4 regions of the Paenibacillus sp. JT22N1 genome follow, and region 1 is predicted to be linked to each of the others. Evidence: riboswitches for the same ligand, from Rfam matches in the RefSeq annotation. Region 1 holds a riboswitch; each other region holds the start of a gene.

Region 1 (7,332 bases):
GCACCGAAAAGCTCTTTTGCACGATCGCGAGCGATATCTTCTACGATGTCTACGTGCTCGCAGCCGCCATAGTATCTTTTGCCTGGGTAGCCTTCTGCATATTTGTTCGTTAGCACCGTGCCCATAGCTTCAAGAACAGCTTGGCTAACGATGTTTTCGGATGCAATAAGCTCGATTTTGTCACGTTGACGGGCAAGCTCAAGGTTCATGGCTGCTACAATTTTAGGATCTTGTTTGCTCAAAAAGTTTGTCATATTAAATTCCTCCTACAGGGTAGTTTTATCTGTTAAGTCTTAATTCCATTTGATATGTTAAAAAGTTTAACAATCCGCATCGGGTGCGGCTGTTTGATAGAGTTGTTCCGCTTCATCAGATAGGTATACAGCTCTTGTACCGCCAATCAGCTTAGGCCGGGTAAAAGCCATCGTGACATAGGCATGGCCAATGTTACGCACTGGCGGCCTTGCTGGCACAGCAACTGGGCGCAGATGCATCCCGATGAGCGTACTGCCAATATCGATTCCGGCATGAACCTGAATCGTCTCGACAACAACCGGCTTCGCGAAATGGCGATACGCATAGGAGGCCATCGAACCTCCGGCCCTTGGCACCGGAATGACAGAGACAGGCTCAAGCTGAGGCGCATGCGATAACAGCTCTTCCTCGATAACGATTGCACGGTTCAAATGCTCGCAGCATTGAAAGGCTAAGTGCAGCCCGAACTCGCGGCTTATGCGCTGCGCCGTTTCAAAAATCGGCTTGGCTGCATCCAGCGTACCCGATGTACCGATCCTATGCCCGAGAATTTCACTTGTGCTCGTTCCAATAATCAGAATGTGACTTGATCTTAGATTGCCGACTTTGACCAATTCCCGAAGATTCGTTTCCAAAGCCTCGGAAATATTAGAAAGAATGGAATCTGTCATCGTGAGCCCTCGTTTCTGGAATTTCCCGTTAGGAAATATTCTATGGATGCAATGTGAAACGGTCTTCGATACTTTGTACTTTGTTAATGCGATTCTGGTGACGAACACCTTGGGAAAACTCGGTTTCAAGCCAGATTTTCACGATTTCCTCAGCTACACCCGGTCCAATAACACGTTCCCCTAAGGCAAGTACGTTCGTATCATTGTGCTCACGCGTCGCTTTCGCTGAAAAAAGATCATGCACGAGTGCACAACGGATGCCCGGAACCTTATTCGCGGCAATTGACATCCCGATACCCGTTCCACAAATTAGAATACCTTTGTCAGCTTCACCTGAAACTACTTGCTCACAAACTTTAAGCGCATAGTCGGGATAATCGACCGAATCTGCACAGCTGCAGCCGTAATCGACGACTTGGTGACCTAATGACTCAATAAAAGGAATGATAACATCTTTCAAACGATAGCCTGCATGATCCGCACCTAAAGCAATTTTCATGAATAGAACGCTCCTTTGCATGTTCGAATTCGACCATCCTATTATATCCCAAAGCTCACCAGAAAACGAAAAAAAGAGCGGACACGCTAGAAAACGCGCGTTGCTCTTTTGCCCAGGCGACCGGCCGTATAGCTCAATGCTCCATTGTGGTTACTCCCACTCGTCGCCAGTTACATTGAGTCTTGATTGATAGATCTATTTTATCGCATTCTACCCCATGTGTAAAGACGTATCCGTAATTCGTATATCTAGAACCTGAGTTATTTGGAGCCTTCGTTTCTTGTACGTATTTTCTGAACCAATTTATCTAAACTCCCGCTGATTTCCTCAGCCGTTTGTCGGTAAATCTCTATGGAGCCTCCGAACGGGTCCGAAATGTCAAAGTCAGGAATCGCATGTTCAAGTTTATAAATGCGGCTTCTTTCTTCTACAGATACTGCTTGCGAAAGAGCCTGTTTGAGCTGAAGCTCCGTAACGAGCTGCTCCCTTTCCTCAATCGCCTGTAAAATATGAGCGTCATCCTCGACGTACTCTTTGAGCGTAAAAATCTTCTCAATCGCACCCGGAAACCGCTGGATGACCGTACGCTTATGACCCATCGTCATCGTCAAAATGAGATCAGCCCAATTCACTTCAGACTCTTGGATCGCCAAAGAACTAATGGAATCCTTGAACCCCGCTTCCTGTAAAAGCGATGCACTATTTCGGGAAATTGGACCGCCCGTCACCGCGGATACCCCTGCTGAACGAACCTCCGCCGCAAGCCCTTCTTGGTGCACCCTGATACGCAGCAAACCTTCTGCTAATGGACTGCGGCACGTATTTCCTGTACAGACAAATAGAATTCGCAACATGATTCCCTCCTAATCGTAAGCTAAGCTAAGACGAAAACTTTCTATACCCCTATTGTATCATAGTAAAAACTTGATCCCAAACGTGAGCAAAATAAGCCCCCCAAACGCCTCGCCGTACTCGCCTACCCAGCCGCTTACCTGTCTACCAACCAATAAACCGGCGATGGATAGCAAGCCTCCAAACAGACCAAATATTAACACCGTCAACAATATATCCGTAGCGAACATACCAAGGGATACACCCACAGAGAATGAATCAATACTGACACTAAGTGAGAAGATCGTCAGGCCCAAAATTGACCTATGATCAAAAGAAGTCGCTTCTTCTCCACGAATCGAACTATACACCATATGCGAACCCAGCAGAATGAGCAAACATCCCCCAGCGGCTGTAGCGACATTACCAAGCAGCGAAGAAACATATTGCCCCATAAACATACCCATTAAAGGCATGAGGACGTGGAAAACAGCAATTACGACGCTTATTTTCATAATATCAATTAAACGAATTCCCTTCATCCCTATGCCAATCCCTAAGGAAAAAGCATCCAGGCCCAAAGCAATCGCCATAATAATAATTGTTATCAGCTGCCCAAATTCTACCCCAGATGCGAGCATAGTGCTATCCCCCTTGTCCACGTTTCTCTCTCAAGATATGCGGACAAACAGGGAATCATGCTAGCTAAACACGTACAAGCCGATGACCGGCTGCCTTACGAAGTCGATTCATAATCGCAAGGCCAATCCCCTTTTCTGGACAGCCCTCTGCAGCAATATATTGAATGCCTTCTTGATCAAATTGCCTTAACGCAGCATAAAGATCCTGAGCGATTGTTTCCGGTTGCGATAATGATCCGCAGGCTATAACCACATCAGCTTCGTAACGAGAAGCTCTCTCCTCAAAAGTAAGAATACCCGTTGACTCGCCACGTGCTTTGGCTGCATCAATATCGTTTTGGATCCATTCAGCAACAGATTCTGTATCTTCACCCTGAACGATATGCATAAATCCTTTTGGTGCGTAATGTGTATACTTCATCCCAGGAGCACGCGGTGTTTCGGAATCTTGTACCTCTTCCCGCTCTGGCTCATGAATCCGAATAGCAGGCAGTGCCGATTGCAGCTGCTCCGCCGTAACACCGCCAGGACGCAAAATGTATAGCTCACCGCCTACAAGCTCGATCACAGTCGACTCGACACCAACCCCAGTTGCACCACCATCCACAATCCCGCCAATCCGACCATCTAAATCATCTCTGACATGAGATGCGAGTGTTGGACTAGGTCTGCCTGAGCTATTGGCACTCGGCGCGGCTATGGGTAGTCCCGCTTCACGAAGAAGCTGCAAAGCCACGGGATGATCCGGAATTCGCACACCTACAGTCTTAAGACCAGCGGTTACTAACGGCGAAATGCCACCTGTTTTCACAGGCAGCACAATGGTAAGAGGACCCGGCCAGAAAACCTCCATAAGCTGGCGATGATCCGCTGTTACACGATCAGATTGAATTAAACTTGAGAGCTGTTCGACATCAGCAATGTGAACAATCAGCGGGTTATCTGAAGGCCGACCTTTCGCAGAGAAAATCCTTTCGACAGCTGCCGTATTCGTAGCGTCTGCCCCTAGACCATATACAGTCTCTGTAGGAAAGGCTACTGTTTCACCACTTCGGAGAAGCAGGGCAGCTTCAGCTAAAAACCCACCTATCTCGTTCCCATTACCCTGATCCACTTTCCAGTATTTTGTCACGATCATCTATCATCCTAACTTCAAAATAAAATTCTGATCCTAAATGGTAATGGTGACTTTTCTTAGCTGAACCACGATACGATCTTCTTCACCATTTCCCAGATAAAAAACTTAACTTGTGGCTGCTTTGCATCAACGGATTCCGTTTTTTCTTCAACTTGTGCATCCTTAACGTCTTTAGCGACAGGCTTAGACTTGTCGGGTTTAACCGTTGGAGCAGCTTTACTGTTTTTCGTTCCAGGTGAAGGAGAGGATTGCACCTTACCATCACCCTCTGTTTTCGCTACAACAGCAGCCGATGCTACTGCTTCACCGGACAAAGAATCCACGAAACATAATGGCGGAAACAACACACACCACCAGTTCTGACCTTCCCCCGTTCCAATCGTCACGCGCAGCGCTTCATATTCTCCCGCTGGGTACACTTCATTTCCGTACATTTTTGTTGGAAAAGGAACTTTACCGAGCTCAACTGTATGTGAATAGCTATAGCCACGTGCTTCAATCATTTGTCCTACAAGGATATCAAACTCGGGCAAATGGGCTATTACCACGGCTCTAGCATCTTCCAGCGTTTGCGGCCCAACAACCCATTCCTGCATACGAGCAATAATAGCATCACGAATCTCGCGTTTCAACGCTTGGTCCTGCGCCGAATCCGAGTTTGCTAGAATACGTAAGCGAATAGATTCTTCCGGTATCGTAGGCGAAATAACCGCCGCATTTGAACGATTCGATTCCCAACAAGTTATCATAACAATAAGTGCAAAAGCTACTAATAATAAAGATTTATAAGAATGACGATTAGATCTCTTCACCATGAGGAAAAGCCCCTTTCCCTTCGCTTCTACTAGCCAGTATGGGCAATAAGAGGAGGAGCTAAACCTAGTAATCTATTTAAATTTGTGAAAAATGATAGAGTTGGGTGGGATGGATCGTTGGTGGCGGAAGTGGTGGCATTCAGGCTGAAGAGGATGGGTTTAGCGGTGAAAAACACTTTACTAGAACCGATTACCTCGGAAATAGCCTGGTGACCCAAACACCCTCGAAACAACCATTGAGCTTGGCTGTAAGAATGAAAAATATCGCTAAGTGACTCCTATGCTCATATAAGCAGCTTTAGCGATGAAAAACACTCTTAGCAGACCCAAATTCCTCCGAAACAACCTTCGGTGCCTTCCAAAAATATCGGGTTCGTTCCCAACGCTACGAACGCCCTCTAATCTCGCGATCGGATCGCGATCACATGGCGATCAATGCCCTGGAGATCCGGTACGAATCGGATCTCGTCCCAGTCAGCGGCGGCGCGCAGCATCGCCGCCACAGCCTCCGCCTGCCGAATGCCCACCTCGAATCCGACCACGGTCGGGATTCGCGGCAGCTGCGGCAGCTGCGAGATCATCCGGCGGTACAGGTCGAGTCCAAGGGCGCCGCCAAACAAAGCCGTGTGCGGCTCAAACAGCCGCACCTCCGGCATTAGCGCCGCCAAGTCGCCATCAGGGATATACGGTGGGTTAGACACCAGTATATCGGGCGCGATCCGGCGCTGAATATAGGGCTCGAGAAGATCACCCTCGAGCCACTCCACCCGCGCAGCCACGCCGTGGCGCTGCGCATTCACGCGAGCCATCTCCAGCGCTGCCGCGGAGATGTCGCTGGCCGCTACGCGCCACGCAGGGCGCGCGTGTGCCACAGTCACCGGGATCGCTCCGCTACCGGTGCCCACATCCGCAAGCAGCGGAGCGCCTTGCGGGAACAGACGCGAGCCATCGTGGAGCAAAGCTTCCACGAGCAGCTCCGTCTCCGGCCGCGGAATCAGCACGGCCGGGCTAACCGCAAAAGGAAGGCCGAAGAAATCCTGCTCGCCGATAATATACTGCACCGGCTCACCAGCGGCCTTCCGCTCTACTAGCTGACGCCAAGTTTCCGCCAGCTCCATAGGAAACTGTTCCGGAAAACGGAACAGCAGCTCCGTCCGACTGCAGCCCAGCAAGTGCTGCAGCAGCAATTCCACACAAGAAGAAGCCTCGGCCACACCGAGCTTCCCTAAAAAAGAAGAAGCCTCAACAAAGGCTTCTCTTAAACTCTTAGCAGTAGTCGACATCACATTGCCTGCTCCCCGTTATCCAAAGCATCGGACTGCGCTGCAATCGTTAGCGCTGAAACGATCTCTGCCATGTCACCATTAAGCACAGTTTCTAAACGATGCAAAGTCAAACCAATACGATGATCGGTTATCCGGCTTTGCGGGAAGTTATACGTACGAATACGTTCGGAACGGTCACCCGTACCAACTTTGCTTTTACGCTCGCCCGCGTATTTTGCTTCCTCTTCCTCACGCATCTTATCGGAAATACGTGTACGAAGCACGCGTAGCGCTGACTCTTTATTCGAGTTCTGCGATTTACCATCCTGACATGTCGCTACGATTCCCGTAGGTACGTGCGTCACACGCACAGCGGATTTCGTCGTATTAACCGACTGACCGCCCGCTCCACTGGAACAGAATGTATCAACGCGAATATCCGCATCATGGATGACAATCTCAACATCTTCCGCTTCCGGCATAACCACTACCGTCGACGTTGAGGTATGGATACGTCCACCTGATTCCGTTACAGGAATTCGTTGTACACGGTGCGCCCCACTCTCATACTTCAACTTACTATAAGCGCCTTTACCGGTGATCATGAAAATAATCTCTTTAAACCCGCCCAAATCGTTCACAGAAGCATCGAGAATCTCCGTTCTCCATCCTTGCGCGTCCGCATAGCGCGTATACATGCGATACAAATCGCCCGCGAACAAAGCAGCTTCGTCGCCGCCTGCCGCACCGCGAATTTCGACGATTACGTTCTTATCATCATTAGGGTCTTTAGGCATCATGAGCATTCTAAGTTGTTCTTCCAACTTGGCAGATTGCTCGCTAAGCTCATCGATCTCCATTTTGACCATTTCACGCATTTCATCGTCCAGCTTTTCGTTTTGCATCACTTTGGCATCGGCCAGCTGTTCGCTCACACTCTTATATTCGTTATAAGCATCATATGCTTCTTGAAGATCAGATTGCTCTTTAGAGTATTCTCTAAGCTTCTTCGTGTCACTCGTTACATCCGGGTCACACAACAGTTCGCTTAATTTATCATAGCGGTCCACAATGGACTGAAGTCGATCCAACATATAGGATCACTCCTTTCTTTACTTTTTTTATGAATTACACATTAAATCTGAAATGCATGACGTCCCCGTCATTCACCACATACTCTTTACCTTCTAGACGCACTTGGCCTTTTTCTTTCGCAC
Region 2 (7,332 bases), on a different contig from region 1:
ATGGCGACATGTGCCGTGATAGGCGAAGCCGCGGGCACAGGAGCCGCGCTCTGCGCGGCAAAGGGCATCTCCCCTCGCGAGCTGCACAGCAGCCACTTGAGCGAGCTTCAACAGACGCTGCTTCGACAGGATGCAGCCGTCCTCGGTCTGAAGAACGCGGATGCGGCAGACCTCGTGCTCCGCGCTGAGATGACAGCCTCCAGCACCTTGACGCGACTTGCGCTCGAGCAATCTGCGTCGGTGCTGCCGCTGACCGCGCATGTGGCGCTTCTCGTGCCGGCAGATCCGTTCATTGACGGCATTGAGCTGCTGCTGGATGCTTCGGAAGCTACGGAGCTGACAGTAGAGCTCTGGAGCACTGGGAAGCCGCAGAACTACGTCCCACACACACAGGTGACGTCCATTCAAGTAGCTGTAGCCGAGGGTTCTCAGCAGTGGGTAAAGGCTGCCCTTTCATGGCATCCTGAAACCGCTCAGAATGCTTTTATCATTCTCAGAAGCAACCCGGCGCTTTCGGTCCATCTATCAGCCAGACCACAAACGGGTGTGCTTTCCTTCAAGCATGATGCTGCATCAAAAGATGCCGTAGATTTCGGTGATATGCATCATCATCAGCCGGTCATTGATTGGAGCGCGAAAGCATTCATTCGGAAGCCAATCTGCTTCCGTCTGCTCGCTCCCACATCTGCATTCGCAGTCGACAAAGCTGCCGATGGATATAAGCGTCCTTACGGAGGCCCTCATCTTTGGTCGTCGGCTGGCCTTGAGGTCTCGCAGCCAGAGTGGCTTGAAGCCAGTTGGCCGGAGGCTGTGCGGATTCGCAGCGTACATCTCACTTTCAATGATGACGTGAACGAAGATTTAATTAATTTACATCATCATCGGACGGAATTCGAGATCATTCCTGAACTGGTCAAAGACTATAAACTTCAGGCCTTCATCGGCGGTGATTGGACCACAGTAGCTGAGGGACTCGATAATCATACGCGCAAACATGTTCATCTTTTGCCAGAAGTTGTAACGACTGATCGACTTCGTGTGGTCGTTGAAGCGACGAACGGGACGGAACGGGCAGAGATTGTTGAAATCCGTTGTTATGGTTGATCGAAAGCAATCAACAGCACCAATAAATCATTTTTAAGAGTTGCATATTCCATAACCTGCCATTATGATTAGATCAATTAAAAGTTGATGTGTGACTGGCGAAGCATGGATACCCATGAGGAAGCACATTGATGTTACAGCCGTACGCCTGGGCAGAGGTAAGGGGGATTTATCCCCCTTACCTCTTTGTGTTTTTACAAACAAATGAAGGGTTGAGGGAAACATGAATTCAGAAAAATTAATTTTGGATGGTACACGCGTAGCAAAAAGCATTAAAGAGACATTAGTCGAAAGAATCAAACAACTGTCTGCAAGAGGTATCCCGCCATGTTTAGCTACGATACTTGTTGGCGATGACCCATCTTCCGAAACCTATGTACGTATGAAAAGCAGTGCATGCAAGCGGCTAGGCATTGATTCCAGACGAATCCACCTAAATAAATCAACTACGACAGAGGAACTTATTGCCGTTATCCAACAATTAAACGAGGATCCTCAGATCCATGGTATTTTATTGCAGCATCCGGTTCCACACCATATTGATGAAAGAGCTGCGTTTGAGGCCATTCAGATCGAAAAAGATGTGGATGGCGTTACCATGCTGGGCTTTGCTCAAAATGCTTTTGGAGTGGCCAGCTTTCCATCCTGTACCCCAGCCGCTATTCTAGCTATCCTCGATTATTATCAGATTCCTATTGAAGGCAAGCACGCGGTTATCGTTGGTCGGAGTCCTATTTTAGGTAAACCCGTATCGCTTATGCTGCTGAATAGAAACGCTACTGTCACCATTTGCCATTCTAAAACAAACAATCTCCCCTTAATTATTGGATTAGCTGATATTGTCGTTGCAGCCGTTGGTAAACCTGCATTTATTCAAGGAGCCTGGATTAAGGAAGGTGCTGTCGTTTTAGATGCTGGATACAATGCTGGATACAATGCTGGCAACATTGGCGATGTTGATTTCGATGCTTGTCACAAAAAGGCGAGCGCAATTACCCCTGTCCCTGCTGGAATTGGCCCAGTGACCATCGCTATGCTGCTCAAACACACCGTCCTTGCTGCCGAAAAAAGCAAATTTATAACCTGAGTTTCCGACATTCTTTTTTCTAAAATAGGTCTTAATGTCCCTTGCTTAACCTAACATGGTGTGTTATATTGAAAGTGCATCAAATCAAGGTTTCCACTTCAAAAAGTTGACATAGGAGTGATACAAATGGGCAACAATTCCGTGCAAATCCCGCAAGGTGAAGAATTGATTCGTGTGGAAATGACGGTTAAGGAAGCGCTTGCATTGACAGGCACTAAATTTAACCAAAACCACAAATTAGAGACAGATGCAATCAAGAAGGTTAAACAATCCTTAGAAGATAAATTGCTGACACCGAACCATTAATCCATACTCACTCACCGCACATAGCCCTGACGAACGATTTCAAATCGCTCGCGGGGCTTTTTTCATTAGATCACTCTTCCTTCAATGGACTCGGTTGAGGATTTCTCATTTTTATCGTATCAAATTCAGCCGAATGCTTATAATAATCACGCACCGCCCAAAATCCTACATTTTAAGGAGTGAACAACCATGTCAGAATCTCATACGCAGCAAGGACAATCCAGAAAAAATACAACAACACGTTCAACGGATCAGAAAAGCAATAAGAAACATAAGAAAGGTCAGAGTTAACGACATTTCACATCAGGAGGCCGATATATGCTCGATCAGTTAGAAAGCAATTATGACTGTGCGAATGCGGGCTCTGACCTGCATAGTTTAAAACAAGAGCTTGAACAATTCCAAGGGCAAACAGCCTCTTCCGACAAAGAACAAGAAGAGCATCGAAATCGACTTGAGAATCAAATTCGTTTTATTGAAAATAAGTGTTCTATCCCAAGCGAACATATCCCACAATGAAGAAAGTCCACGCCTTTGATAACGGGGCGTGGACTTTTGCATTAGTTGATCTTTCTTCTTGTCAAAATACATGGAACCCCTTTTCCAACAGCTCCCGGCTCCGACATTAGGGCCAAATATCGAAGTCCTCTTGTGCATGGCGTCTTACAAACTGCGCATGTGGACGATTCCACTATCCTCATCGTGTATTGCACTCTGGATGAAAGTGTTTTCTTCTTGGATGCCTTGCCCTTCCCTTTAGGTGGTGCCATATCCACGCCTCCCAACTGTTTCCTTACTTCAGTATATGAAGTCTGGGCGGAACGGTTCTTGGGAAGCATGCTCAAGTTCGTTATACTTGTCTATGACAAATTTTAAAATTCCATCGCCGTCAATAGGATCGGAACCAATTCCTCATAGAGTGCTGCGAAAGATTCCACTGGCAGGGGGTTTACCCCAAATCCTACTTCAACGGTAAAGCCGGGTCTACGAAATTGTTGGATGAACCAATCTTTGTAACCCGCGTCACTGTCCGTCAGTTTAACGGCCTGATAGCTGCTGGCTAGGGCTAATCGCTCGGCAAATGCCTCCGATTCCGGCGGCTCATAGTCGCGATAATTCCAATAAATCTCCCTACCTTGGGTATGCAGCGCCACGACAAGCTCAAAGTCATGTCTTTCTGTAAATTGAGCTAAAGCTGCTGCCTCCGGCTCCGTTAACGGTGCCTCTCCACCGTAATCGCGCTCACCAGGTTCAGCCTTCTCTCTACGCATTGCCTCTTCTTCCCAGTGTGCAGGGAACTGGTCATTGAGATCAACACCGCGAATATTGGCTTTCCAATTTCTGAAATCCAGCGATCCTCCATTCCAATTCAACAGCGGCTCTCGGAGAGGATGTTCCTCGTTAACACCAGACAGAACAAGTTCTACGCCATCGGGATTCACCATCGGTACAACCCAAAGTGAATACTCCGATAGGAGCCGCCTAATGTTGCTGCCGTGCCATGCCGTCCCTCTTGCGTAGGAGCAAGCAAGGTCTTCCACGAATTGCATTACTAACGGTGTCGTTATCCATTCATTGGCATGCATCGATGCATTGAAGTGAATCTCTTTCGTACCTTGACCAATTCGCAGAGCTGGTATGCTTTTCCCCATCACACTTGCGCCTATCTCTTCTACATGAAGAAAAGGATATATCTTGCAGAGCCGATTCAGTTCTTCACAAAGTGTCCAATACCCGTATCCTAACACACGACCACCTCACAGCCCATTTACTTAGTTCGTATGGCTATGATTATGCCCGCAGGCTTAGAATCATGCGGATTCATGCGGAGATACCTTTATCCGATGCCGGACGAAAGAGTCTTGGGTGTGTGAATTGTTGTATAAACTACAACACCCCTAGCTTGGTGAGAATAATCTTTGGAAATTGTTGGGCGCTATGCATCTTAGCTTCCTATAAAAATAAAAATAGACCCCATCAGGATCTATTTTCATGACTTATAAAATATTAGGCACCTGCCAAACGACAGGCGTTATAGAAATTTGCTCTTTCAGCCAATTCTGAGCAATTTGCTTAAATAATTCCGGCTCACCGCTGCAAAAAAATTGATGGATAGGAAGCTGCCCCGATGAGGCCAGCATGTCGCGATGATAAAGGATCGTGCTGATCTCTCTTGCCGTTTCGTCTGCCGAAGAAATCAATGTCACATCCGGTCCCATGACACGAGAAATGGCCTCCACTAGGAAGGGGTAATGAGTGCAGCCTAGGATTAAGCAATCTATCGGCTTGCCGATTAGCTGTCTGAGCGATTGCTCGACAACCTCGTTTGCACTATCCGCACCGAAAAGCCCTTTTTCTACGAACGGCGCTAACAGCGGGCAAGCTTCGCTATATACTTCAATGTTCGGGGAAATCAACCTTAACGCATATTCATAAGCATTGCTGCGAATCGTTCCATCCGTACCGATAACTCCGATAACACCGCTTCGCGTCGTATTGATCGCGGCTCTTGCCCCAGGCGAAATAACGCCAATCACGGGAATAGATACCCGCTCACGAATATCTTCTATAGCCACTGCAGTTGCTGTATTACAAGCGATAACAATCATTTTAGGATTAAACTGAATTAAGTACTCGACGATTTGCCGAGTGAAGGTTCTTACTTCTCCAGCAGAGCGGGGACCATAGGGACTTCGCGCTGTATCTCCGAAATAGATCACTTTTTCCTGTGGAAGCTGTATCATTAGTTCTTTTACTACAGTTAATCCTCCGACTCCGGAGTCCAGTACGGCTATCGCTTGCTGCACACCTATCCGCTTCCTTTGCCGGTTAATGAATTACGTAACCACATGGATAGGATATGAGCGTACAAGCTGAAAGGTACCTAGGTGAAAGTATCAGATTTCTGGTCGACACCTATTTTTTAGGAATGAAGCTCACTTACAATTCCGAATTCATAGCCTTTTTTCTTGATCTCTTTGCAAATACGAGCAAGAGCCTGCATATTTTCTAAAGATCCTTGATGCATCAAAATCACATTGCCATCATGTAAATTATTCATAATGTCATTGTATGGATCCTCGGCTCCGTTGGCTCTCGGTTCCCAATCTCGCATAGCTGTAGACCAGAACACAGATGTATAGCCCATGCTGGATACTAAGTTCAAATTATGTAGATTGTAATGCCCATAAGGAAAGCGGAAATATTTCTCGACTTCTTTACCTGTTAGTTTTTTATATAAGGCTTCGAAATCCGTAATTTCTTTACGAATCTGATCATCGGTCATCTCATTAAAATCGTTATGTGTCATCGTATGGTTGGCAACGAAATGACCATCAGCTACAACCTTTTTCAAATACTCCGGATTTTTCTTAATGTTATTGCCCGAAATAAAGAAATTCGCTTTCACACCGTTTTCTTTCAGTGATTTAAGCATGAGATCGACTTCTATCAAAGGACCTCCAGCATCGATCGTTAAATAAACCTTTTTGCCGGTCCCGACCCAAACTGCTTTCTGGTCCTCCGTGAAGGATTTTGTTTCTTTTGGAAAATCAGGAACTTGCCCCGTTTTCTTTTTCATGTAATACCAAGAATAGGGCACACGATCACCTGTCACTGACTTGGTTTTGGAATAGTTGCCTACCACTGCTGGCTTTGGTGTTGCGGTTGGCTCTGGAGCCGCTGTTGGCTTCGGTGTCGTACTCGCACTGGGAACAGGTGTGGATTGAGGTGTAGGTATGGGTTTAACAGTTGATTTAGGAGTTGGAGTCGCCGCTGCACTTGTTGTTGCTTGTGGCGTAGTATTTTGGGCTTGACTCAAGTCTGGGGATAACAGGCTTTTGTCTGCACAACCGATCAATGATGCGCTTAGAACGATCAGTAGTGCAGCGCTTTTGGTAATTTGCGTCATCGTAGCACCTCGTTTTGGAATGAATACTCACGTATTCATTTCGACAGCGCTAGACAATTTCCCTGCATATTTTAGGAAAACGGTGTTTATTTCGTAGCTCGATATGTCATAAATTGAAGAATCGTGATGAGAATAAAGGCTGTTCCGGCAAGCATAGGAATCGTGATGAAGCCCAGCCAGTTCAAGTAATCGACATCACATGGAATTGGGCCGCAACCTGTTGCTGATTCGTGAAATACACCCGATTGCAGCAGAACATGGTAGATGGAGATACAAGCTCCCCAGATGGTCAGCGGCAGTACATAGATGGTTAATTTGTAGTCTCTGCGCACGGCAGCAATCCCTAATAGGACAACTAATGGATACATAAGAATGCGTTGATACCAACATAATTTACAAGGAATAAAGTTCATAATCTCTGAGAAATACAGGCTTCCCAATGTGGCTATTAATGCAAGAAGCCATGATAGGTGCATCCCATTATCTCGCAACCATTTGTTTGACATCAATGCTCGTCCTCCCCTTCCTCCTTATTATAAAAAAATTGTGAAAGGAAGTCTAACAAGAACGAAAAATGGCCAAGCAGGCATCAATTAGCCTGCTTGGCCATTTCCATTAAACGGAGAAGCTATATACCACTTCATTCGTTTGTTTCACGAGGTCCTCCCATTGTTCCACGGGAACTATATCCACAACGGCTTTGATCGGTATGTTGTTAAAATCTAGCTTTGGCACGTCTTCCAAAGTCATCCGATTCGTAACCAAGCGGTCGAGCCAGCCTGGAAACTGTTTCTCCATTTGCTGTAAGCGGTAAATGGCGGTCTCGAAATCTTTGCGTGAAGCGTTAACCGAGCCGATCACGCATTTATTCTCGAGCACCATGCTCTGATTGAGCATGTCGGATGAGATCTCCAGCTTACGGTCC
Region 3 (7,332 bases), on a different contig from region 1:
GCTTATGAACAAGCGGCTCCTTCATCTTATACTCATCGCCACGGTTGTCGTCATTATTGCGAGCTGCAGTGACAAGTTAGATATGGAAGAGGCTACACATGCTTTATTAGTAGGTTTTGATCTCGATAAAGAAAACGAGTTCATTATATATAGCACATCTCCAGTTTTCAGCAAAAATGTCAAGAAAAAAACGCGTGAACTTAGAGTGAAACCACAGACGAATCGTCAATCAAGAGGAAAACAAGACAGTTATACAGATGGTGTTTTCCAAGGGAGAAGTATTCAAGTCCTACTAGTATCTAAGCGAATATTGCAGCAAGAAAATTGGTTCCAATTAACGGATGTTTGGTTTCGCGATCCGAAAAATCCGTTAACGCCAAGGATCATTGCTTTCGATGGACCTCTCTCTGAAATCATCTACCTGAACCCGAAAGATCAGCCGATGATGCCTTTATTGCTGAGGGAAATGGTAGAAACGAAGAATGCCCGATCGGAAACGGTAAAGACGACTTTACAGGGGCTGCACCAACAACTACGTGAAAAGGGTGTCACTCCTATCATCTCTGAAGTTCGAATGAAAGATAAGCAGATTGCGATGACAGGGACGACATTGTTGGATCATAAAGGGAAATTTGCTGATTCTCTGAACATGCAAGAAACTACTCTACTGCGCATTTTGAAAAAAAATACAAAAAAGAGCGTCAACTTAACAATTCCCATTTCCGGCGAAATGAAGATTGGACCATTCCATACAGATAAATTAAGTTTAAACGTGGATGAAATAAAGGTGAAAATCAAGACCTCCTTCCTCAAGGACAAATTTCAGTTCGATATTCACATTACCATGCGCGTTGGACTATCGGAGCTTTTGTTCCCTTACGACGTACGTAGTCAAGGAAAAGAGTTGGAGAATAAGATTACCGAACAAGTGCAAATGCAATTTGAAAACCTCATCAAGAAAATACAAACGGATAAAATTGATCCGATAGGGCTCGGCCTCTATGCGCAAGCGCATGAATATAGCCATTTCAAGAAAGTGGAAGATCAATGGGGTGAAACGCTGGCCAATACGGATATTCATGTTTCCGTGAAAACAATCATAGGAGCTATGGGATCAGTGAAGTAACAGCCTTGTATGCATACGATGCAGCTTCTTAATGGAAAGCTCTATAGGGGGACAACAAGTGAAAAAATATGCCTTGAATGAAATCACCTTCATGCAGTATATCTTTCTCAACTTTGGTATGGTTGTAAGTATCGGATTTTTATCGCTGCCGCGAGTATTAGCCGAAAAGGCAGGGACTGCAGGCTGGATTGCGCTCATCTTCGTTTGGGTCCTCTCCATAGTGGGGGGTCTAATCGTCATACAAGTAATGAGTAGGTACCCAGACGGTACCGTGTTAGATCTATTGTCGATGTATTTGGGCAAATGGGCAGGCAAAGCGGGGGCCATCCTTTTTGCCCTCTATCTCTTTTACTACGGATACACAGGTCTCGTATATACGATATTGATTACAAAGCAATATCTTCTGCAGCATACCCCTGCTTATATCATTATGCTTCTGCTGCTCATTCCCACTTATGTTATTGTGCGGAACGGACCACGCATATTGGGCAGATATGTGGAAGTGATTATACTCCTATCTCTTTGGATCCCCTTCGTTTAGTTGATCCCGCTTAAGGACGCTCATTGGCTCCGTCTGCTTCCTGTGCTTAAAGAAGGATGGAAGCCTGTTTTCGCAGCGTTACCTGGCACTTTATATTATCATATAGGTTTTTCAACCACGTTTATTTTGTATCCGTTTCTCAAAAACAAGCGGAAGGCTTCAGTAGGAATCGTTATCTCGTATACACTGACGATGCTCATGTATTTGCTAATTACCGTTACCTGTTTCGTCTATTTCGGTCCAGATGAAATTATCGCGTACAACGAGCCGACGATCAATGTATTGAAAGCTATCGAGTTTAAGATTATATCACGGATCGAAGTGCTATTTATCGCGTTTTATTTGCTTATCTTTTCATTGTCATGGATACCCACGATGTACATGAGCGTTTTTTGCACAACTTGGCTAATCGGAAAGCAGGACCACCGTAGTCATTTGCGGCTGCTTTGGCTATTCATCGCTGTGGGCACGTATTTCTTCATGCCTACTTTTTTTCAAAGCGAACGGATGAATACTTTACTTGGTCAGATCGGTTTTGTTGTCGAGTACATAGTGCCTGGTTGTTTACTCCTGTATGTATGGATACATGATCGTTTGGGGTGGAGGAAGCACTTATGAACAAGCGGCCGCTGTACGTTTTGATTATTTTCATGATTATTATCGTTATTGTTCCGGGGTGCAGTGACCGGTTGGATATGGAAGATTCCACAAACAACCTCGCTCTTGGCATGGATCTCGATAAAGACAACAACTTGCTTGTATTTTTGAATAGCCCTTCTTACGGTAGAGATATCAAGAAGAAAACATTAGAAGTCGAAGTGAAATCGCTAACGATTCGTCAATCGAGAGAGCAGCAAGATGAATTTGCACCAGGTGTAATTACAGGAAGAAAGGTTCAAGTCATGCTTATCGGGAAACGCATCTTGGAACATGAAGACTGGTTCCGGATACTTGACGTCTTTTTTCGTGATATGAAAAATCCATTAACACCCAGAATCATCGCAGTCGATGGATCTATTTCCGACATTATATATCTACATCCGAAAGATCTGCCGATGTTACCTTTATTGTTGCGGGGGATGGTCGATACGAAGAGCGCTCGATCGGAAACGGCAAAAACAACACTGCAGCAGCTTCATTGGCAAATGTATGAGAAGGGGGTTACGCCTTATATTTCCGAAATTCAGTTAGACAAGGCCAAACAGATCAAGCTGGTTGGCGTAATGCTGCTTGATCATAAAGGGAAATATAAAACCTCGTTGAACACAGAGGAAACCGGTTTACTTCAAATATTGAATAAAAATGCCAAGAAACCTGTTAGCTTTACACTTCCGATTCCTGGTGAAAAGAAGAGCGGTCCATTCCATACAGACCATTTAAGTATATCGGTTCAAGGAATGAAAACGAAAATAAAAACCTCGTATAAGCAGAACAAGTTTCGGTTCGATATCAACATTAAAATGCCAGTCGGTATTACTGAACTTTTATTCCCTTTTGATGTACGAAAGAATGGAAAAGAGTTAGAGAAAATGATTTCTGAACATATGCAAAAGCAATTCGATAACCTCATCAAAAACATACAGAAGCATCAAATCGACCCAATCGGACTTGGTCTCTACGCTCGGGCCCACGAATATAGTCAATACAAGAAAGTGGAGGATCATTGGGGAGAAGCGCTATCGAAGGCGGACATTCACGTTTCCATTAAGGTGATCATAGGAAGTATGGGGCCCGTGAAGTGACTGGTCTTGGAGCAGGTACCCCTTTTTGACAAAAAGTAGATAAGGTTTTGAAGTAAAAATTTGCGTTTTTTTCTTCGTGCCTTTACACTTAAAACAAAAATGGAGTGGTGAAATGAGTAAAGGCAGAGTTTGGAACAAGGGTAAACGCAACGGGGGTGGCGGACCAGCGCCTGGAACAAGTTATAAGGAAAAGCTCGCGGCCACCATGCAAGCGGAAGGTAAACCCGCCCCGATTATCGATCTTAAGAATCCGATTAACCAGGTTCAACGTATGAATCGTGAGAATTGGGTCGAGAGACCCGTTCGTGTTAACCGTGAACAACCTAAAAAATAAGGCAGATAAGCCTATCCAGACACTTTATGAGTGTTGGGGGGGCTTATTTTTTTTTGGAGGTTTAGCCCTGTTAAGAAGTGGAGATTTGGATTGTTTTCTGGTATGAGTGATTTGGACAATATGAGAGTGGCTGTCCAAAAAGTTTTCGAAGATGTCTGAGAGATAGGCAGTACACGCAGAGTTTGCCGCCCTGTGACGCAATGATGAAAAGTATCGTTACAGCATTAAAACGAAGTTTGAGCTCCATTGCAACAATGTAAAATATCGTTCCATCAATCTTTTATGAGCCGTTATACTCCCAATCGCCCTCCTAACGATGTAAAACATCGATGCAGCAATCGCAATGCGACCTCAACTTGAATCTAACGATGAAATACATCATTGCAACAAATAGGCTGTGCAAAAAGTACATCAACCTTAATAAACGCACTCGCTCACTCGCTCACTCTCACGCTCACACACACACTTTTGCTCTCGTCCAAGGCAAGTGTAAGCCGTTTATCCTTATTAGTAGGTAGTTACTCCAAATTCACATTAAACAACCGTCCCGATTGATAGTACGGGTAATCCATCTTTTGTTGAACTTGTTGCACGAAATGAGAGTCAGTGAGCGATTCAATCACGAATAATCCTAAGTCAATGGAGGCAGAAACGCCGCCACCGGTAAAGAGATTCCCGTCTCTGACGATTCGTTTTTTTACAACTTCGGAACAGTACGGCGTCAATAAATCGTAGGCGGAAGGATTGGTGGTTGCCTTTTTTCCATGCAGGAATCCGGCTGCACCTAGTAACAACGCACCAGTACACACAGAAACCTTGTAAGTCACATTAGCTGAGGTTTGGAGCCAAGAGATGAAGGCAGCGTCGAATCTTAGGCTTCTCGTTGCAAATCCGCCAGGTACAAACAGGAGATCGTATCCTGATAGATCGGGATAGACATGTGTTACCTTAACGGTTAAGCCTCGGTCGTCCGTAATTTCCCCCTTATTGGAGCAGAAATCCCAAGAGACATTCTCTTTAGCTCCCAAAATGCCCATCCATGTGATAGCTTCATAAAAGCCGGTAAAATCTAACGCAGTTACCCCATCAAAAAGTACGAATGCCATTTTCATAAACAGCCACCTGACCTTTCTACTGTCATTGAAGCACAAAAAAGCACTTGATCAAGGATCAAATACTTTGCCCAGGCGTACGGCTGTTTGCAATGTGCTCCCTCATGGTTATCCATGTTTACGCCAGTCACACATCGGTTCAATTTCTATAATCTTACAATTGCTCGCACCGAAATTCAATATCTTTTTTCAAGTGATGACCATGACTTAAACCCTTAACGTCCCCATATGAATGGAAGAGGCGTTTGTTGCGCACTTCATAATGGCCGACAAGCAGGGAGGGAAAGACTTATGAAATCGGTTTTTAAGCTTGAAGTAGAGGAAGCGAGGGTCATGATCGCAGCAGGCATACAAGCGGCAATAGAAGCGAATGCAGCCGAAACGATATGTATCGTAGACGATGGCGGGTATCTAATTGCGTTAGAAAGAATGAATGGCGCTCGCAATACGAGCCCGGAAATTGCCATGGCTAAGGCGTTTACTGCTAGCGGTCACAGGCGATCAACACATTTGTTCAATCAGCCAGGTGGCCCTGCGACAATCCATGGTGAGGCATTTGGTATTCATGCGATGATGCCGGGCAAGTTTGCTATTTTCGTCGGGGGATTTCCGATTGTGGTGGGCGGCAGTGTCATTGGCGGAGTCGGCGTAAGTGGTGGGAATGGTGAGGATGACATAGCGGTGGGGGTTGCGGCGTTAAAGGCGCTGCAGTCTTATTTGGGTAACGCGTACGAAGTTATGACAGAACCAGATATAAAGAAATAGGCGTAATTCCAAATAGGAGGGCCCCACTCCCCCCAATGATAGAGAGAACGGGGCCAATTTATTAAGTCAAAAGGCTTCTCACGTATTGAACGGTTTCGTCAATCGTATCATCAGCAAGCTGTTCTAAGGAGATATCGATGCCTGGTTTTGCCCGGTACAGCTTTTCCAAAAACGATTTCGTTTGGAAAATACCCTTACCAGATCGTACCTCTTTCCGCTTGTCGTTCTGAATGACAACATCCTTAAGATGGGCGAGGACAATCCGGTCACCAAAAGCAGCAAATGCCTGATCAAGGAAAACATCTTGTGAATCTATTGCTGTTGGCGGGAGCAGGTTAATTGGATCAAACACAACCCCCAGATTGCTGGAAGGAATCTCATCCAGAATTCGAACCATTTTCTCACTGCTAGATAACGTGTGAGTGAAAACAGGTTCGAGTCCGATGAAGACACCCCAACGTTCCGCTTCTTCTGCTAATTCTTCAACTGTTTGCTTAAGGGTTGCCCAACCAATGGCCTCATAACGCTCGGAATCCTGCGAGAGGTAAGTCGTTAGTTCAGCCGTTTCCGTCGCAACGATAGAAGTACCAAAGTCTCTGGCGAAACGCAGATGCTCTTTGAACCGGTTGATTTCATGACGCCGCTGCTGCGGATCTGGATGAATCGGGTTGATATAACAGCCAAGTACGCCAATCCTGATACCAGAACGTTGGAATTGCTCACCAATGTGGTTGGCTAGAGCAGGGCTAAGCCTACCGAGGCTGGTGTCAATATCACTAATTGCTTTGCTGAGTGCCAGTTGAACGAAGTCAATGCCTCGTCCGCTTATCTTCTCTGTTAATTGCTTCAATGGAAGATGGCCGACGGTATGGGCTAACGTACCGATACCCATCTATCTAGCCATCCATCCGCCGTCCACGCACAGTACGTGTCCGTTCATATAATCCGACGCATGTGATGACAAGAAAACAACAGGACCTTTCAAATCCTCTGGTGAGCCCCAACGGCCTGCCGGGATTCGATCTGTAATGGATTGTGTGCGTTTCTCATCTTTGAGGATAGGTGCTGTATTATTAGTCGTCATGTAACCAGGAGCGATGGCATTGATCTGGATGCCTTTCCCAGCCCACTCGTTGGCTAATGCTTTGGTAACACCAGCAATAGCATGTTTACTTGCTGTATAACCAGGAACATTGATACCGCCTTGGTAGGTCAGCATAGAAGCGATGTTCACGATTTTACCGCTGCCGCGCTCAATCATGTGACGGCCTACTAGCTGACACAAGAAGAACGCAGAGTTCAAGTTCAGATCTATGACATCGTGCCAATCTTGACGCGCATGATCGACAGCCGGCGTACGACGGATGATTCCGGCATTATTCACGAGAATATCGATGCTGCCGTAGATGCCGATAGCTTTATTTACAACATCCTCAAGGATGTCTTCGTTGCTAAGATCAGCTGCGATCAGCTCGGCTTTGCCGCCTAAAGCTCGGATGGCTTCGACCGTTTGCACGCTTTCAGAAGAGGAAACGGCAATGATATTAGCGCCTGCTTCTGCAAGACCGATAGCCATCGCTTGACCAAGACCGCCGGAAGCGCCGGTTACGAAGGCCGTTTTGCCTGATAAATTAAAAAGTGTCATGAAGGGTACTCCTTTTCACTATTGAGTTACGATCTGGATGCCAGCATCACGAAACTGCTGGGCGGTA
Region 4 (7,332 bases), on a different contig from region 1:
AGAGTTCGCCACGACCCATGACGCAAGCGAACTTGCGGCGAATATTCATAACACGATGGTGGGGCTGCGCGTACTTGCTCGAACCTCCGCCGACAAAGAGAAGCTTTACCGCATAGCCGATTTTACAATGGCGATGCTTAATGCCTAAGTAAAGCTTTTTTTTTGCCAATATTAGAACGATCGATCTCAAATAAAAAGGAGAAATTACGATGAGTAAAGTGTGGTTTATTACAGGAACTTCGACAGGATTTGGCCGCCATTTTGTGGAGCAGCTGCTTCAAGCGGGAGACAAAGTCGTTGCAACGGCGCGCAGACTTGATGCTATTCAGGATTTTAAAGCGTTGGCACCGGATCGTGTCCATCTTGCTGCTCTGGATGTGACCAAGAAGGACCAAATTCAAGCCGCCGTTCAAGAAGCCGTTGACGTATTCGGGCAAATCGACATTGTCGTGAATAATGCGGGATACGGACTTTTCGGCATGCTGGAAGAGTATACGGATGAACAAATCCGGAAACAGTTCGACGTTAACTTGTTCGGCGTACTGGATGTCATTCGCGCGACGCTTCCCGTGTTCAAGCGTCAAGGCTCGGGGCATTACATTAATTTCTCGTCTTTCTTCGGAGAAGTGTCCTATCCGCCGTTCAGCCTTTACGCCGCTTCCAAGTTTGCGGTCGAAGGCTTCTCTGAGTCATTCGCACAGGAATTCGCAAGCTTCGGGATCAAGACAACCATCGTGGAACCGGCCGTGTTCGCAACCGAGTTTATCGGACACTCGATGGACCGCTCCGTGATGAAGCCGGAGTACCTGCCGTATTACGAAGCTTTTCAAAAAGGATTTTCGAACGTCAAGATCGGCGATCCGGCCAAAGCGGTGCAATATATTATTTCCGTCATTAAAAGCGGTAATGTGCCGCTCCGGCTGCCGGTTGGATCTTATTCTGCAGACACGATTCGCGAATCGTATAACAATAAGCTGAAAGAGCTCAGCGTATGGCATGAGCGTTCGGCTGAAGCGGATTGATGATAGTTCTGTTTGAAGACGAGATCCTCCAAATGTAGATTGTTAATTGAGCCATCTTATTAATGAACACTTGAGGAGGAATCTTGCATTCGAAGGTGAGCGCTTCGCCTAGTCCGCTACGTACGCAGCTACCCGGAACAGCTGCCTTTCCTGCGCGACCTGGTGGGCCGGAGGCTACACGAAAGCCAGCTCCAGCCGTTAATGAAGGTGAACCGTATCATAAGTAAGGAAAAGAGCCGTAGATGAAATGCCCCCTTAGAATAGCCCTTTTGCCGTAGATGCAGGGGGCTATTTCTGTTACGCCTTCCATGAACTAATTTTACTAAATCTTAAAATGGTGAAACCATTGAGCTAAGCACTACCCTTCACTTTTGTTAATCTATCCAATGATACGGTGAACCGTACCACAAGTCGTTGAACTAACGGAAACGATAGTTCAATTAACCGCTTTATCATGAGGCGGTTTTTCTTTTGGTTGAAATCAACAATATAGAATAACAGAAAACCATATTCTCTATTTAGGAGGAACGGTTTTTTTATTCCTTCCATCAAGCAGCCTGACTTATGTCCAAGCAATCACTATGTAGGGAGCATATGTTTATATCGTAATGAAAATTCACTGAGGGGAATGAGTAAATATGAGCGGAGTAGGTACTAGCGCAGCAGCTGTTTTGGTTCTTTTTGTTCTTTTGGTAATCATCTTATCAGCAACTTGTGTGTGGTAAAATTCTTTAATACAACACTAATATCGAGAAAAACAAAAACGGTTCCTATCGCGAAATAGATGCGCGAACACGGATCGTTTTTTTCTGTTGTTGGAAACTAAAAAACACCTTCTCATAAAGAGAGAGATGTTTTAAATGAGAGGCTGACAGAGACGAGTGTACTGGTAATATACAATATATGTTCAAGTGGATAGTTCCGCATTAGGTCAATACCCCATTTCGATACCCATTTCACTATTCCTTCCAACAAGCAGCTGTAGCCGATCAGATATCCCACCACTAACCGTCACGATACGTAGTTTACGGGTTATACCTTAATGGATTTGTGCAATACGCTGATTTTGATTACCATAACAACAACTTTGTGATCGCTCATTATCAGTTTGTTTGGACTCACTATTTCGTGGAAGCTGTTACTATTTTCGGTCTCTTCACATTAATACATTTTTTAAGATACCGACTTAAAAATAAGTGGGAAAGAAATAGAAGTCATTACGGAGAACGATAGTTGAAAGAGACTGTAAGCAATAGTTTGTAAGAAGTACTTCAAAACTTATTTGTAATTCAGGTTTTTTGCCCGAAAACACCACTTCAAAACTTATTTGTCACCAAACAGGAGATGATTATGCTAAATAATTAACGAACTTTATTAGGCGGGGTTTGCAGTCCCCAGCATTAAGCTAAAGGGCAGGTTAACGTGATAATTAACTTGATTATATTAGTTTTTTCGGACTATAATAAAGTAAATATTTGGTATGTGTAACTGGCGAAACGTGGAGTACCACGAGGAAGCACATATTTCAAACGCCGTTCGCCTGGGCAAAGTATTTGATCTAAGATCAGATGCTTTTTTTTTGTTTCATTCATGAAAGGGACGGTGTTATGGAATGAAAATAGCTTATATTCTTTTTGACAAGATGACAACATTGGATTTTGTCGGCTTTTATGAAGCGGTATCTTGGCTAAAAATTCTAAATGCTAAAGAAGATGTGTCTTGGGATCTCTGTGCAAAACACGAGGAAATTACAGACGACCGTGGTATGACAATAAAGATAAAGCATATTAGCCCAGATCTGTCTAAATATGATTTGATATTTATACCCGGAGGTATGTCTACCAGAGAATTGAGATACGATATAGAGTTTGTTTCTTGGATACAAAGTGCTCGTGATGTGGAATACAAAGTGTCTGTTTGTACGGGTGCTTTGCTTTTAGGTGCCGCAGGGTTCTTAACTGGTAAAATGGCGACAACGAACCCATCTGCTTACGAATTATTGACTCCTTATTGCACAGAGGTTGTTAAGGCTCGAATTGTACGGGATGGGAATATTTTTACCGGCGGAGGTGTTTCAGCTTCTATCGATTTAGGTTTGTACCTTGTTGAATCATTAACGAGTACAGATGTAACGGAAACGACTAAAAAGATGATGGATTACCCGTACTATCATTCAGGGAAATTGACTAGTGTTTTCATGCCGTACGAGTGATGGAATAGTTAAAATTACAAATCACGAATGAAAGTTAATTATTTTCAATAGCTTCATATAATTTAGGGGGTGAAGGCTTGATTATACGTTTATTGGAAGATAAAGATCGAAGCCAAGTTAATGATATTATGGCAAGTCATCCTCTTCAATTCCCAGAATTCATCATTGATAAATACCCGCAAAGGTGGTCTGATTTTTTGGAGATAAAGGATCATAAGAACTGCGGGTATTACGTGGCACATTCCGATATTATTCTTGGCCATGCTGGATATATTTTTGATGTCGAAACAGGCTTTTATGAAATAGTTGGGGTAGCAGTTCATAAAGAATGTCAACGTAAGGGAATCGGAAAATTACTACTTGATACCATATGTAATCAGGTCCATTTAATTGGTGGGAAACAGGTGATTCTACACACTTTGGGTCATATCAGAAATGAAAAAACGCTAATTTTCTACCAGAGTATCGGTTATGAGCAAGTAAACTTTGAAAAGGACTTCTTTAAATCTGATTATCATAGAGTAACTTTTGTGAAAAAGTGGGACTAATAGTATTCCGCTAACGTAATGTTGAAATGTGATAATTAATTGTTCAAAACTGGCTCAGTCGTTCTGATTGTTGAGCATTGAAGAAGGAAGAGTTTATTGACCGAAAAAACAAATCGTGATAGTATTGATTCATAAATTTCGAATTCGAACTATAGAGGGATTTGTATGAATGATCAGGATCTACAAGCTACATTGAAATTGTTTATCGTCCTTTCACGAGCTTACAAGAGTGTATTGGAACATTCGCAGATCGATGCGCAACGCCACGGGTTAAGTCTATCCGAATTTTCGGTTATGGAACTATTGTATAGCAAAGGTCCCCATCCGTTAAAAATGATCGGAGAGAAGATTGTATTAGCCAACGCCAGTATCACTTACGTGGTCGACAGTCTGCAGAAAAAGGGCTATCTTGTCCGTAAAGATGATGCAAAGGACCGACGTATTGTGATTGCAGCATTAACACCGGAAGGCGATGCAAAGATGGCGGAGATCCTTCCCTTACAGTTTCAAGCGCTGCATGAAGGCATGAAAGGGCTGGCAACAGAAGAAAAGCTGCAAGCTATCGAGTTATTAAAACAATTGGGCACAGTTGCTAAGAGAGAGTTAAAGTGAAATCTTCGCATTAATGAGGGGATATTTGCTCGGAGGATCGATTAATTTTTTTTGGAATAATATTTCGAATTCGTAAATTATTAAATCATAAATTCAAATTATGTAATAGGTGGTGGTTTATGTGTCGGGTCTTCTTTACGGAATGATATCCGCATTTTTATTTGGCACGGCGGATTTCCTAGCGGGAATCTCCAGTCGGAAATTAGGTATTTATTCGACCTTCTATTTCATGCAGGCAACAGGCCTTCTTTTCTTAACTGCTGTATTTCTGCTGACTGGTCAATGGCAAACTCTTATAGCTCATCCCGGTTCCACAGCACAGGCAAGCCTATGGATGGGTGTCGACGCGGTGGGAATTATGTTTTTATACCAAAGCCTCCTTAAAGGGAATGCCGCTGTGGTCGCACCGGTTGCTTCCAGCTTTTCGGCGGTTACCGTCGTACTTGCGTATTGTTTTGGCGAACGTCAGGGCATGCTTGCGATGGTTGGAGTGGTTTTGACAATTCTCGGTGTCCTTGTAACTTCGCTGCGCAGTACTCAGGCTCGATTTCTTCACAAGGAAAGATTCGTCAGTGGAACCATCTGGGCGGGTCTCGCTGCACTGTTCCTTGGCGCAGCTTTCTTCGGGCTCCGTTTTCCTAGCTCGGCCTTGGGTGGCATCGCTACCGTATGGATTGGTCGATTGCAAGCAACATTGCTTTTGCCGCTTGTCTTCCTGATGTTGAAGCGTCCTATTAACAAACCTCAGACAAAAGATTGGAAATGGCTAGTGCCTATTGGAGTGTTTGATTCCGTCGCACTGGTCAGCTACAACATCGGCCTAGAGCTTGAGCAAACTTCTATCGTTGTTACAGCCGCATCACTTTTTGCGATCATTACCCTGCTTTGGGGAGTATTGATATGGCGTGAGAAGCTTCAATGGAACCAGTGGATTGGTATTGGAGCGACTTTCACGGGGATTATTTTCATCACCATTTGATTAAGCTTGATGCATCTATCACCTTATAGATCACACATTAGTTAATTGCCCTTCAGGGCTAAAATAACGAGAACGCAATAATCAATAAGTGAAGTCGGCTGCCAAACATGGTTGCTGACTTCTCGGCTCCTGGATATTAATTTTGAAGGTTTTACCAATTCTACATGGAATAACATAAATTAAATAAGTCCTTGGGAAGAGATGAATTATGTTAGGTGCTGTTATTGGGGATGTAATAGGTTCAGTATTTGAATGGCATAATACCAAATCTACAAAGTTTAAGCTTTACGATAGGTTCACAAGATTTACTAATGATACTGTTTTAACTATAGATATAGCTGACGCTATTCTAAGCAAGAAAAACCATAGTAATAAGTTATTTGATTATTACGCAGGCAAATAATTGGTTTATTCAATGACAAGTACAACATTTTATTTTAAGTATCTTGTTTACCTTTACCAATTTGTTTATTTTGAACTTATAGCTAATTCTAAATAAATCAGGAAGATCCGCTGAACTAACGGAGAACGATAGTTCAATCACGACATGACGGCAGCCGGCACACGATCGGCTGCCTCTGTCTGTTGAAGTAACGGGCAGTTTAACGCAACTTTCCATTATTTGGTGTCGTATAAGAAGTGAAACGGGCGAGACGAACGGCTATAGAGTGAAGAGTGAGAAACTTTTAGGGAGTGAACAAAGTGATGATGTATTCTAAAGGCATCAGAATATTGATTGGTGTTGTTTTTATCGTTTGTGTAGTGGGAGGTGCAATGGCATTCCAAAGCACATATGCTAAAAGTACGATTAATCAAAGCCACACAAATCCTCCTAACTATCCCGAAAATGAAAATGGAAAGACATTCGGTTCTACTGAAGAATCCACCTCTGTTGAAATGCTACCTGATTTAATCCATGCAGGAAGTGTGAATGGCATTGCAGGATATGTGCTGAAAAAAGATTATCTCGGTGAACCTGGTCGTGATGTCCCACTGTATGATGTTGATGGGAAAAGCATAATTGGTTCTTTTCATATTGGCACTAAGAATATGAACTATCCTAAAAATAAAAACGGACAGACATACGGTTCTGCCACAGATGCTACTTCTCCAGAAACGGAACCTGAATTAATCAGTGCTATAGGTGTGGATGGCACAAAAGGATATGTGCTGAAAAAAGACATAGACGGTGAGCAACCAAAATCACCCGAGGAAGCCATTTCGATACAGAACAGTAGATCGCCAGGTGGTCGTGATATTCCGCTGTATGACGTTGATGGTGAAACCGTAATTGGTGTGTTTCATGGTGGATGAAATTAACAAAAAAAGTATGTTCAAGTGTTACGCTAACGAGAACAGATTACCACGCGGCATCTACCTCTTGTTTCGTTGAAATAATAGATGCTAAGCCAAAGAGGAGGGGACCTATGGAAACGGTGAAGATTGAAGAATATAACGATGAATGGCCATTTAATTACCAAAAGGAGAAAAGAGAAATTGAGGAGGTTATGACTGATAAAGCAATTGCTATTGAACATATTGGCAGCACTTCTGTTCAGGGACTAGGAGCAAAACCGATTATCGACTTCATGGTCGGAGTAAAGGATTTAAAAGAAGTTGAATCATTTATTGAACCCCTTGCAGAGATTGGGTATGAGCATGTTTTTCATAAGGAATTCCCTAACAGAAGGTTCTTTAGAAAAGGTCAATGGAGAGCAGGAACGCATCATTTGCATATTTACGTTTATAGAAGTGAAGAATGGAATAACAATATTCTATTCAGAGATTATTTAAAAAACCATCCTGAAATGCTTAAGCAGTACAATCAATTAAAAAAAGAGCTTGCAGAAAAGTATCCTCATGACAGGGTTGCTTATACCAATGCCAAGCATCCATTTATTATTGATGTAATTCAAAAGGCAAATTTGATCGAGAAAAATAACCTCCGTTGATTATGCT

The links. A riboswitch is a leader RNA that binds a small molecule or an ion and turns the genes downstream of it on or off. The one in region 1 is predicted to bind ZMP and ZTP.
Region 2: another riboswitch for ZMP and ZTP. It lies ahead of AC58UU_RS01545 (bifunctional 5,10-methylenetetrahydrofolate dehydrogenase/5,10-methenyltetrahydrofolate cyclohydrolase); the one in region 1 lies ahead of rpiB (ribose 5-phosphate isomerase B).
Region 3: another riboswitch for ZMP and ZTP. It lies ahead of AC58UU_RS03855 (DJ-1/PfpI family protein); the one in region 1 lies ahead of rpiB (ribose 5-phosphate isomerase B).
Region 4: another riboswitch for ZMP and ZTP. It lies ahead of AC58UU_RS32685 (DJ-1/PfpI family protein); the one in region 1 lies ahead of rpiB (ribose 5-phosphate isomerase B).

Annotation. Positions count from the first base shown of each region.
Region 1 covers NZ_JCAUAW010000028.1:22,554-29,885, reverse strand. Annotated here, with positions in the region: gene glyA (serine hydroxymethyltransferase) at 1-254, opposite strand, end outside; gene AC58UU_RS34615 (TIGR01440 family protein) at 321-926, opposite strand; gene rpiB (ribose 5-phosphate isomerase B) at 967-1,425, opposite strand; ZMP/ZTP riboswitch at 1,529-1,609, opposite strand; gene AC58UU_RS34605 (low molecular weight protein arginine phosphatase) at 1,686-2,279, opposite strand; gene AC58UU_RS34600 (manganese efflux pump MntP) at 2,337-2,897, opposite strand; gene AC58UU_RS34595 (L-threonylcarbamoyladenylate synthase) at 2,962-4,035, opposite strand; gene spoIIR (stage II sporulation protein R) at 4,092-4,850, opposite strand; gene prmC (peptide chain release factor N(5)-glutamine methyltransferase) at 5,249-6,133, opposite strand; gene prfA (peptide chain release factor 1) at 6,133-7,209, opposite strand; gene ychF (redox-regulated ATPase YchF) at 7,244-7,332, opposite strand, start outside.
Region 2 covers NZ_JCAUAW010000001.1:332,886-340,217, reverse strand. Annotated here, with positions in the region: gene AC58UU_RS01550 (FAD-dependent oxidoreductase) at 1-1,104, shown strand, start outside; ZMP/ZTP riboswitch at 1,186-1,265, shown strand; gene AC58UU_RS01545 (bifunctional 5,10-methylenetetrahydrofolate dehydrogenase/5,10-methenyltetrahydrofolate cyclohydrolase) at 1,328-2,191, shown strand; gene AC58UU_RS01540 (hypothetical protein) at 2,318-2,497, shown strand; gene AC58UU_RS01535 (DUF2524 domain-containing protein) at 2,816-3,016, shown strand; gene AC58UU_RS01530 (hypothetical protein) at 3,058-3,267, opposite strand; gene AC58UU_RS01525 (M14 family metallopeptidase) at 3,370-4,245, opposite strand; gene racE (glutamate racemase) at 4,495-5,304, opposite strand; gene AC58UU_RS01515 (polysaccharide deacetylase family protein) at 5,421-6,407, opposite strand; gene AC58UU_RS01510 (disulfide oxidoreductase) at 6,494-6,913, opposite strand; gene AC58UU_RS01505 (glucose 1-dehydrogenase) at 7,023-7,332, opposite strand, start outside.
Region 3 covers NZ_JCAUAW010000002.1:2,459-9,790, reverse strand. Annotated here, with positions in the region: gene AC58UU_RS03880 (GerAB/ArcD/ProY family transporter) at 1-8, shown strand, start outside; gene AC58UU_RS03875 (Ger(x)C family spore germination protein) at 5-1,126, shown strand; partial or broken gene AC58UU_RS03870 (GerAB/ArcD/ProY family transporter) at 1,158-2,285, shown strand; gene AC58UU_RS03865 (Ger(x)C family spore germination protein) at 2,282-3,409, shown strand; gene AC58UU_RS03860 (hypothetical protein) at 3,522-3,743, shown strand; gene AC58UU_RS03855 (DJ-1/PfpI family protein) at 4,262-4,855, opposite strand; ZMP/ZTP riboswitch at 4,918-4,996, opposite strand; gene AC58UU_RS03850 (GlcG/HbpS family heme-binding protein) at 5,147-5,620, shown strand; gene AC58UU_RS03845 (sugar phosphate isomerase/epimerase family protein) at 5,682-6,512, opposite strand; gene kduD (2-dehydro-3-deoxy-D-gluconate 5-dehydrogenase KduD) at 6,513-7,265, opposite strand; gene AC58UU_RS03835 (DeoR/GlpR family DNA-binding transcription regulator) at 7,284-7,332, opposite strand, start outside.
Region 4 covers NZ_JCAUAW010000023.1:98,486-105,817, forward strand. Annotated here, with positions in the region: gene AC58UU_RS32670 (TetR/AcrR family transcriptional regulator) at 1-148, shown strand, start outside; gene AC58UU_RS32675 (SDR family NAD(P)-dependent oxidoreductase) at 210-1,022, shown strand; gene AC58UU_RS32680 (hypothetical protein) at 1,106-1,249, shown strand; ZMP/ZTP riboswitch at 2,497-2,575, shown strand; gene AC58UU_RS32685 (DJ-1/PfpI family protein) at 2,635-3,234, shown strand; gene AC58UU_RS32690 (GNAT family N-acetyltransferase) at 3,312-3,782, shown strand; gene AC58UU_RS32695 (MarR family winged helix-turn-helix transcriptional regulator) at 3,948-4,394, shown strand; gene AC58UU_RS32700 (DMT family transporter) at 4,516-5,373, shown strand; gene AC58UU_RS32705 (hypothetical protein) at 5,582-5,776, shown strand; gene AC58UU_RS32710 (hypothetical protein) at 6,079-6,687, shown strand; gene AC58UU_RS32715 (GrpB family protein) at 6,801-7,325, shown strand.